3 regions of the Shewanella sp. SNU WT4 genome follow, and region 2 is predicted to be linked to each of the others. Evidence: predicted binding sites of a transcription regulator. Region 2 holds the regulator's gene; each other region holds the start of a gene.
What was found. The regulator LexA, encoded in region 2, represses DNA repair genes until DNA is damaged. The targets are predictions, from matches to a motif close to TACTGTATNNNNATACAGTA.
Positions count from the first base shown of each region.

Region 1: FJQ87_RS13075 (DNA topoisomerase III) is a predicted target of LexA. The motif match lies at 1,587-1,606, and genes of this name have one in related genera.
Region 3: recN (DNA repair protein RecN) is a predicted target of LexA. The motif match lies at 1,300-1,319, and genes of this name have one in related genera.

Region 1 is NZ_CP041151.1:2,931,339-2,934,513, reverse strand. Features, by position in the region: gene purF (amidophosphoribosyltransferase) at 1-1,494, shown strand, start outside; gene FJQ87_RS13075 (DNA topoisomerase III) at 1,762-3,175, shown strand, end outside.
Region 2 is NZ_CP041151.1:572,711-575,885, forward strand. Features, by position in the region: partial or broken gene coxB (cytochrome c oxidase subunit II) at 1-353, opposite strand, end outside; gene FJQ87_RS02625 (SulA-like leucine-rich domain-containing protein) at 864-1,349, opposite strand; gene lexA (transcriptional repressor LexA) at 1,346-1,966, opposite strand; gene plsB (glycerol-3-phosphate 1-O-acyltransferase PlsB) at 2,125-3,175, shown strand, end outside.
Region 3 is NZ_CP041151.1:3,364,789-3,367,963, forward strand. Features, by position in the region: gene FJQ87_RS15165 (LysR family transcriptional regulator) at 230-1,132, opposite strand; gene recN (DNA repair protein RecN) at 1,344-3,002, shown strand; gene FJQ87_RS15175 (SulP family inorganic anion transporter) at 3,012-3,175, opposite strand, start outside.

The DNA of each region.
Region 1 (3,175 bases), 1.7 Mb from region 2:
ATTGGCTCGTCGGCGGTTAATCAAACGATTTACGATGCTTTGACTGTGTTACAACATCGAGGCCAAGATGCTGCAGGGATAGTGACTGTTGATGGCTCCGCCTTTCGTTTACGCAAAGCTAATGGTCTGGTGCGTGATGTGTTTGAACCTAAACACATGCAGAGACTACAAGGCAGTGCAGGCATAGGGCACGTACGTTACCCAACCGCAGGCAGTTCCAGTGCCTCGGAAGCGCAACCTTTTTATGTTAATTCCCCCTTTGGTATCTCCCTCGCTCACAACGGCAATTTAACCAATACGCTCGAACTGTCTGAATCCTTAATTAAAAAACGTCGCCATGTGAATACCACCTCAGATTCTGAAGTGTTACTTAACTTATTGGCGGATGAACTGCAGCAAACTAAAGGCTTGATTTTGTCTGAAGATGAAGTCTTTTCTGCTGTGGCTCACTTGCATCAACAAACCCGCGGCGCCTATGCCGTAGTGGCCATGATTATCGGTCAAGGTTTGCTGGCGTTTCGCGATCCCTTTGGTATTCGGCCATTAGTGCTAGGTAAAAATGAAACTGCCAAAGGCACTGAGTACATGGTGGCTTCTGAAAGTGTGGCCTTGGACGCTGTCGGTTTTGAAGTAATACGCGATGTCGCTCCAGGTGAAGCCATCTTTATCACCTTAGATGGCCGCCTATTTACCCGCCAATGCGCAGAAGCCCCAAGTTACAGCCCATGTATCTTTGAATATGTGTATTTTGCACGTCCAGATTCAACCATAGATAAAGTCTCGGTATACGCGAGTCGCGTTAACATGGGCACTTATTTAGGTAAGAAGATTAAGAAAGAATGGTATGAGCATGATATTGATGTGGTCATTCCTATTCCAGAAACCTCGTGTGATATCGCGCTCGAAATCGCTCGTGAAATGGACTTACCTTATCGCCAAGGCTTCGTTAAAAACCGCTATATTGGCCGTACCTTTATTATGCCTGGTCAGCAAGAACGTAAAAAATCAGTCCGTCGTAAGCTCAATGCGATTAATACCGAGTTTTACGGTAAGAATGTGTTGCTGGTGGATGATTCGATAGTTCGCGGTACTACTTCAGAGCAAATTATTGAAATGGCAAGAGAAGCGGGTGCTAACAAGGTGTATTTTGCCTCGGCCGCCCCTGAAATTCGCTTCCCTAATGTCTATGGCATTGATATGCCAACCACTAATGAGCTGATTGCTCATGGTCGCGATGCCGATGAAATTGCCCAGATTATTGGCGCTGATGGCATTATCTTCCAAGATTTGCCCGATTTGATTGCCGCCGTTAGACAAGAAAATCCGGACATTGCCCGTTTTGAAACCTCAGTATTTGATGGTATCTACATTACTAACGATGTTGACCAAGCTTACCTTGATCAATTAACCGCGCAGCGTAATGACAACAGCAAGACTACCCGCAATAAAGATCTAGGCACTAACCTTGAATTGCATAATGTCTGCCACCCGTAAGGGATAAATTGCAGCATTGCTAGTCACTTAAGTAAAACCACAGCCTTGGCTGTGGTTTTTTTCTTGCCGAAACTAGTAGCAAACGCTAAAGTTACTGTAAATTTATCCAGTGCTTCGGTGGCGGTGTTGTTAAGGTCACTATGGGTGTACTGATTGGCAGTTTGACTGCCATCTTCTTGAGCCCATGGCTGAACTCATTCGGGGTTACCAAGCCAATTAACGCCGCCGTCTGGATAATATCGTGAGCTTTAGAGCAGGTAAGTCAGTGTGAGATTATTTATTGCAGAAAAACCCAGTTTAGGCCGAGCATTGGTTGATGTGCTACCTAAACCCCATCAACAACATGATGGCTATATCAAGGCCGGCAATGGCGATGTAGTCACTTGGTGTATTGGCCATTTATTGGAACAAGCTGAGCCTGAAGCCTATAACCCAGATTATAAAAAATGGGCGTTAGAGCATTTGCCGATTGTACCCACTGAATGGAAATTGGTGGTTAAGGCTAACACTAAAAAGCAATTTACTGTGGTCAAGAAACTCATTAAAGACGCTGATGTGTTAGTCAACATGGGCGACCCAGATAGGGTCGGGCAGATATTGATTGATGAAGTCATTAATCATTGTGGCGTATCTAAAGCCAAAAAAGCGGAAGTATTGCGCTGCTTAATTAGCGACTTAAATCCAGTTGCAGTTAAAAAGGCGCTTAATAATCTAAGAAAAAATACTGACTTTATTCCCTTAGCAACCTCAGCGTTAGCTCGAGCTCGCGCTGATTGGCTGTATGGCATTAATATGACGCGCCTATGCACTCTGCAAGGGCGACAATCAGGCTATAACGGCGTGTTATCTATCGGCCGCGTGCAGACACCTGTATTAGGCTTAATCGTTCACCGCGATCTTGAAATTGCTAATTTCGTCTCTAAACCTTTTTATGAAGTACTGGCAACTTTCTTGACCGCGAGCAATGAGTCTTATCAGGCCAAATGGCGCCCGAGTGTCGCCTGTGAGCCTTATATGGATGAAGATAATCGGGTGTTATCAAAGGCATTAGCCTTGAATGTGATTTCACGGGTACAAGGGCAAACGGGCAAAGTAGTCAATGTCACTCAAGCCAAAAAAGCCACGCCGCCACCACTGCCTTATAGTTTATCGGCCTTACAAATTGATGCCGCCAAACGCTTTGGCATGAGTGCTCAAAGCGTGCTTGATACTTGTCAGCAATTGTATGAGCGCCATAAGCTCATCACTTACCCGCGCTCTGATTGCCGCTATTTACCAAAAGAGCATTTAAATGATGTGCCGCAAGTCATTAGCGCCATCCGCCATTCTTGCGCAGCTTTACAAGATGCGGCTAACAATGCCAATGTTAGCCTTAAATCTAAGGCGTGGAATGATAGTAAAATCAGTGCTCACCACGCGATAATCCCGACCGCGAAAGCCACAGATTTAAGCCGCCTCTCTAGCGCCGAAAACAACATTTATGAGCTAGTAGCGCGCCAGTATTTAATTCAGTTTTATCCGCATTTTGAATACGTGGATAAACAAATAGATACTGAAGTCGCCGGTGGATTATTTATTGCCAAACAAAAGGATGTGGTTGCCCTAGGCTGGAAAGTGTTATTTCCGACTAAACCCAATCCTCAAGGCGAAAGTGAGTTTTCTGCCATCAGTTTGCCACAGG
Region 2 (3,175 bases):
TGGTAATGCCATTTCCACTGTGAGCCAGTCACTTTTACAGTGAGTTCGGCATCACTAGTATCTTCCATTGCAATCAAGGTGGTAGTAGCTGGAATAGCCATTAAAATCAGAATGATAAAAGGGATTATCGTCCAGGCGATTTCAACTTTAGTGCTTTCATGAAATTGGGCTGGGCTGGCACCCTTGGATTTGCGGTGATAGATGATGGCATAAAGCATGATGCCAAACACTATGAGCCCTATGGCGCAGCAAATGTAGAGAATGGTCATATGTAGGTCATAGACCTTGCCGCTAATGGCTGACACCCCTTGGGTCATATTTAACGGCATACTTGTGGCTGGAAAAATCGGCATGAGTATACATGCCAAAAGAAAATGTATTGGTTTCAAGAGAGATCTCCCCAATTAATTGCCTAAGCAATTACAAAGAAGAGTCACACAGTAAAGTCTAGGTGCTATGTAAGCTCTTCGGTTCCCACAACAGCAAACGATGACAGCAAGTGTTTTGAGGCTAGCACCAAGGTATTCTTGATGATGCTGCCCGATATTGGACACTAATCGTTAATCAGATAAATCCATTATTCATTAAAGTTAGCAGCAACTTAATTTTCCATACCATAGATATATAGCTGAAAAGTCATAAATTTAGAAATCAATAAAGATTGAAAGTATAGGGCGTGGCTTGCTGACTGAAATGAATGCTGGTATTGATGATGAGTAATAGCTAAGACATGCCTGCAGAATTTAATCTGCAGCACTATGTTGGGCTGAACTTGGTTTGCATTTAAATTTTGAGCTTAGGCTGCGAGCCTAGATTTTGAATGAGTGAATTTCGAGCTTAGATTTTTAGATTATGTTTAGGTGCTAATGCATGGCACGCAGTAAGGTCTGCGGGGCCTTAAACGCGAGTTCATCACTACCTGTCAAATTGGTATGTTCAAAAATAAAACCAATCGCCCGAGCATTGCGTTCAACTAATTGCATGCGGCGCTGATCGCGTTGATCTAACATAGAAACCCAAGTTAATACGGCGCTGCAGGTACCATTGGTAAGGGCAATTTCACTCGCCCATAAGGCTTCAACTTCATCTTTGGCTTTTACGAGTAAGACTCTATCTAAGCGAACACCTGCCGCGGCCAACATGGTTTTATAACCTATGTTGGGCGGATTAATTAAGACTATCCATTGGCCTTGGTGACTGAGACGTACCAGTTGTGGGGCAATTTTTTCAAGCTCAATTCGCCCTTGGCTATGGGTTGGTAAGCTTTCTATCATGGTTTGATGAACGCGCCGAGTATTAGCGCACCATAATCCGGGGTGACCTGCTGAATTTACTGTTTTGGTGGTCATAGCCAACCACCATTACGAATAATGCCTACGGCTAAGCCTTCTATAGTCAGTTCTTGATAGCTAGGATCAACAACTATCGGGGAATATTCATCATTTTCAGGGTGTAGATAAATTATTTTCCCTTTCTTTTCAAAGCGCTTAACTGTGACGTCATCATCAACTCGAGCCACCACAATTTGGCCATTGCGAGCTTCTTGCATTTTATGCACGGCTAGCAAATCACCTTCAAGAATGCCGATGTTCTTCATGCTATCGCCGCGAACTTTTAATAAGAAGTCGGCAGCAGGATGGAACATGGTGGCATCAACCTGAAAATAACTTTCGACATGTTGCTGGGCAAGAATAGGCTCGCCCGCAGCAACTTGGCCAATGAGTGGCAGACCAGTCTCAATTTCTACCACTTCTTCTGGCGGCAGACGAATACCGCGAGAAGTACCAGGCATGATTTCAATACACCCTTTTTTTGCCAGCGCTTTTAAATGCTCTTCGGCGGCATTGGCACTGCGAAACCCTAACTGAGTCGCAATTTCTGCACGAGTTGGCGGCATACCAGTTTCGCTGATATTGCGTTTAATCAGTTCTAAAATCTCTGCTTGGCGGGGTGTTAAAGGTCTCATGTTGGTTCCTGTCTTTCTATACAGTTACTGTTAGTATATACAGTATTTGTGCTGGCGCAAGTATTCGCCAAGGTTTGTTTTAAGTAGAGATTCGCTATCAAGTAGCCTGTTCTGGTATTCTATAGGACTATTAACGTGACCTGAATTGCATAATAACAATGGCCAAACAAGACTCTTTCGTAATGACAGTGTTGCGCTGGTTTCAGCGCAAGCTAGTGCACACAATCGTTGTGCCCACAGATCCCTTTGCCGATCTAAATCTTGATCCTAAAAAACCGCTCATTTATGTAATGAAAACTGAATCTTTCAGCGATATGGCCGCCTTGAGCGATGTCACCGCTAAGTTTGGTTTACCTAGCCCTTACGATGAGTTGGAATGCCACGGCAAAGCACTGCCGCGAGTTGTGTGCTTAAATCGCGCTAAACCTATGATTGGCAATCGGCCATCAAGTGATGCCTTCTTAAGTGAATTTAAAACTCTGCTGCAAATGCACAGAGCTAATCCTGATTTGGAAATTCAACTTGTACCTGTGAGTCTGTTTTGGGGACGGACACCAGGTAAAGAAGATGACACTATGAAAGCCGCAGTGTTAGAGCGCGAAGATCCTAATTGGCTGCGCAAATTTTTTATGATCTTATTCTTAGGTCGCCATAATTTTGTGCAATTTTCTAATGCTGTGTCGCTGCGTTATATGGCTGACGAGCATGGCACGGATCAGCAGATCGCCCATAAACTTGCGCGGGTTGCCAGGGTTCACTTTAGCCGTCAGCGCAAAGTGATGACAGGGCCGTCGCTGCCAAGTCGTCAGAATTTATTTCATGCCCTCATTAATTCCGAAGCAGTGCAGAAGGCGATTGATGAGGAAGTTCAATCCAAAAAAATTACTCATGCCGAAGCTAAGGCTAAGGCTGTTGAATATATTGATGAAATCGCGGCAGATTATTCTGATAGCTTGGTAAGAATTGCCGAGCGCATGCTGACATGGCTTTGGAATAAGCTTTACAAGGGCATCAATATTAAGGGCGCGGAACATGTGCGCCAACTGCATCATGATGGCCATGAAATCGTGTATGTGCCGTGTCATCGCAGTCACATGGACTATTTGCTGCTGTCTTACATTTTATATTTCCAAGGTATGGTGCCACCGCATATTGCTGCGGGTATCAATCTTAATTTCTGGCCGGCGGGCCCTTTGTTTAGACGTGGCG
Region 3 (3,175 bases), 1.3 Mb from region 2:
ATCAATTTAACACCACAGACTATCAGCTAGTTAACTAAGTGCTGACAACACAGTAGCCCCCTAGACTTCTCTTCACACCAAAGCTATCACGAAGCCATCTGAAGCCATCACTAGCAAGTTCGATACCGCGCTAAATTAAGTCGTCATCACTAAAACACCAATAATGACCAATAAAACCAATACTAAATAGGCACGAAAACAAATGGTTTTTATACTATTTGGCTTACGCTTAACTTGCCATATCAAACAGTTCCGGCGCGCGCGCCTGCATAAAGGCGAGAAACAATTTCACTTTTAATGGCTGCTGACTACGCTGATGATAGAGCATGGCAATACGCCGTTGCTCCCCTGCCCACTTAGGCAAGACTTTAACTAAAGCGCCACTGGCAAACTCATCTTTAGCAAATAACTCTGGGCCGTATAACACGCCGCCACCTGCAGCCGCCGCTTTAATGGCGCCATGTAAGTCCATCAAGGTTAAGCGCGCCGGGCCATCATAATAAAAGCGCTCGCCACTGCCATGACTTAATGACCAATTAAATAGCGGCCACACCTTAATTAATCTGTGCTGGCGCAGCTGCGCAGGATGCTCGATTAACTCATTGTGTTCTAGGTAGCGCGGCGATGCCATTAAACAATAATCGAGCACCCCAAGAGTCGTCGCAACCCAAGAGGAATCGGGCTGCGCGCCGCCAACAATGGCAATATCAACCGCCTTATCAATCAAATCCACTTCTTGATTTGACTGAGCTATGTGCAAGCGAATATCAGGGTAAAGGTCACAAAAATCATTTAAGGCATTAAGCAGCACCATAGAGATAATCGAAATCGGCGCTGCTATGCGCAAGGTGCCCTCAGGTTTATCTATGCCGCCGTCACTTAATTCATCAAACTGATTTATCACAGCTTGATAGCGCTGAAATACTGCCAAGCCCTCCTCGGTTAACCTAAATTTTCGGGTGCTGCGCATTAATAGCTGCTGATCTAAAATGGCCTCAAGCTTGGCCAATTGGCGACTCACAGTGGCTATCGGCATAGACAATTCTTTCGCCACTTGCGAGAAACTGCCAGCATTCACTAGGTGAACAAATAAATACACTAGATGTAAATCAGCACCACCGAGTTCGCGCATGACATTTAACCTTAGAGGAAAGTGGTAAAATTCTACCAGCCTACCTGAGATAAATATATGATGCTGTTAGCATTAGTCTTTTACATGCAGCCTAATTAATCACGCTTGCCATGCTAATTAAATGTAAATTATTCGGGATGGTATTTACTGTATATAAAATCAGTATATACTGTGTATCAATACAGTGTTTAGTCAGTGACAGGAATTCACTATGCTCAGCCAAATTAGCATTCACAATTTTGCCATTGTCCGTTTTTTGGAATTAGACTTCAGCGCCGGTATGACCAGTATCACTGGTGAAACAGGAGCAGGTAAGTCCATCGCTATTGATGCGCTAGGTTTATGCTTAGGTAATCGCGCCGACGCCTCAAGCGTTCGACCTGGGTGCGACAAAGCCGAGGTGAGTGCACGCTTTAGTTTAAGCGACGTTCCTGCGGCGCAGCGCTGGCTGGAAGACAACGATCTCGAACTCGACACTGAATGTATTTTACGCCGCATTATTACCACTGAAGGCCGCAGTCGTGCCTACATCAATGGCAATCCTGTTCCTTTAGCCCAGCTTAAGGCGCTTGGACAATTGCTGGTGGGTATTCATGGTCAACATGCCCATCACGCCATGCTTAAGTCCGATCAGCAACTAGCCTTGCTTGATAGCTACGCGAACCACAAGTTCTTACAAGAAGCTGTCATCAATGCTTATCAGCAAGTGCGTCAAAGTGAGGCTGAGCTAAAGCGCTTAACCTTAAGTAGCAACGAACGACTGGCGCGCCGCCAATTACTGCAATACCAAGTGCAAGAGCTGGATGAATTTAACCTGCAAGCCGGTGAATTTCAGGAAATTGAATCTGAGCATAAGCGCTTAGCTAATGGCTCGGCGTTAATTGATAATTGTCAGCATAGTTTGCAACTCATCCAAGACAGTGACGATGCCACTATTGAGCAATTGCTTAATAAGGTGATTAATTTAACCGATGAGATCAGTGAGTTTGACCCTGTGCTTGCTAATGTCTGCACTATGTTGAACGAAGCGCTAATTACCATTCAAGAAAGCGCTAATGAGCTCAATCATTTTCAATCAAAGCTTGAGCTCGACCCTGAACATTTCGCCGAATTAGAAGCACGATTAACCTTGTGTATGCAATTGGCGAGAAAGCATTTAGTCATGCCTGAGTTATTGTTTGAGCGCCACCAAGAGTTAGTGACTGAACTTGCGACTATTGATTCTGACGATCAAGCCTTAACTGAGTTAGAACAAGTATTGGCCGCTAAACGCAGCCATTATCTTGAGCAAGCAAAAAAACTAAATCAAAGCCGCACTCGCCACGCCAAAGAACTAGAAAAGCTGGTGTGCCAATCGATTCAACAATTGAATATGCCAAAAGCCAAGTTTGTGATTGAAGTTAACTTCAACGAGCAAACCATATCAACCTTAGGCTGTGACAATGTTGAGTTTCAAGTGACGACTAACCCAGGCCAACCTTTGCAAGCACTGGCAAAAGTGGCGTCTGGCGGCGAATTATCGCGGATTGGTCTAGGTATTCAGGTAATTACCGCGCGCAAAGTAGCCACTCCGACCTTGATATTTGATGAAGTGGATGTCGGGATTTCAGGCTCAACCGCTGCTGTGGTGGGTAGAATGCTGCGCCAATTAGGGCAATCGACTCAAGTATTGTGCGTCACTCACTTGCCACAAGTTGCCGGTAATGGTCATCAACATATGTTTGTTGATAAAACCAATAAAGGCGGCCAAACAGAAACTACGATGAAACCGCTCAATCAAGAGCAACGAATTTCTGAACTGGCGCGCCTACTGGGCGGTGATACCATCACAGCAAACACCTTAGCTAATGCTAAGGAATTACTGCAATAATCCCTACACTTACAACATACTGTGCACCAGCACAGTATGTTGGTCTTGCGCTTTACTGATTTGCGGCGCTTCGCCTTCTGCCAAGGCCTCTTTGTAAGCTTGATTCATACGAATCGCTAAGTAGAGATCTGAGCGCACTAAGATAGAGCCATCGCCGGTTGGAATGCCAGAAG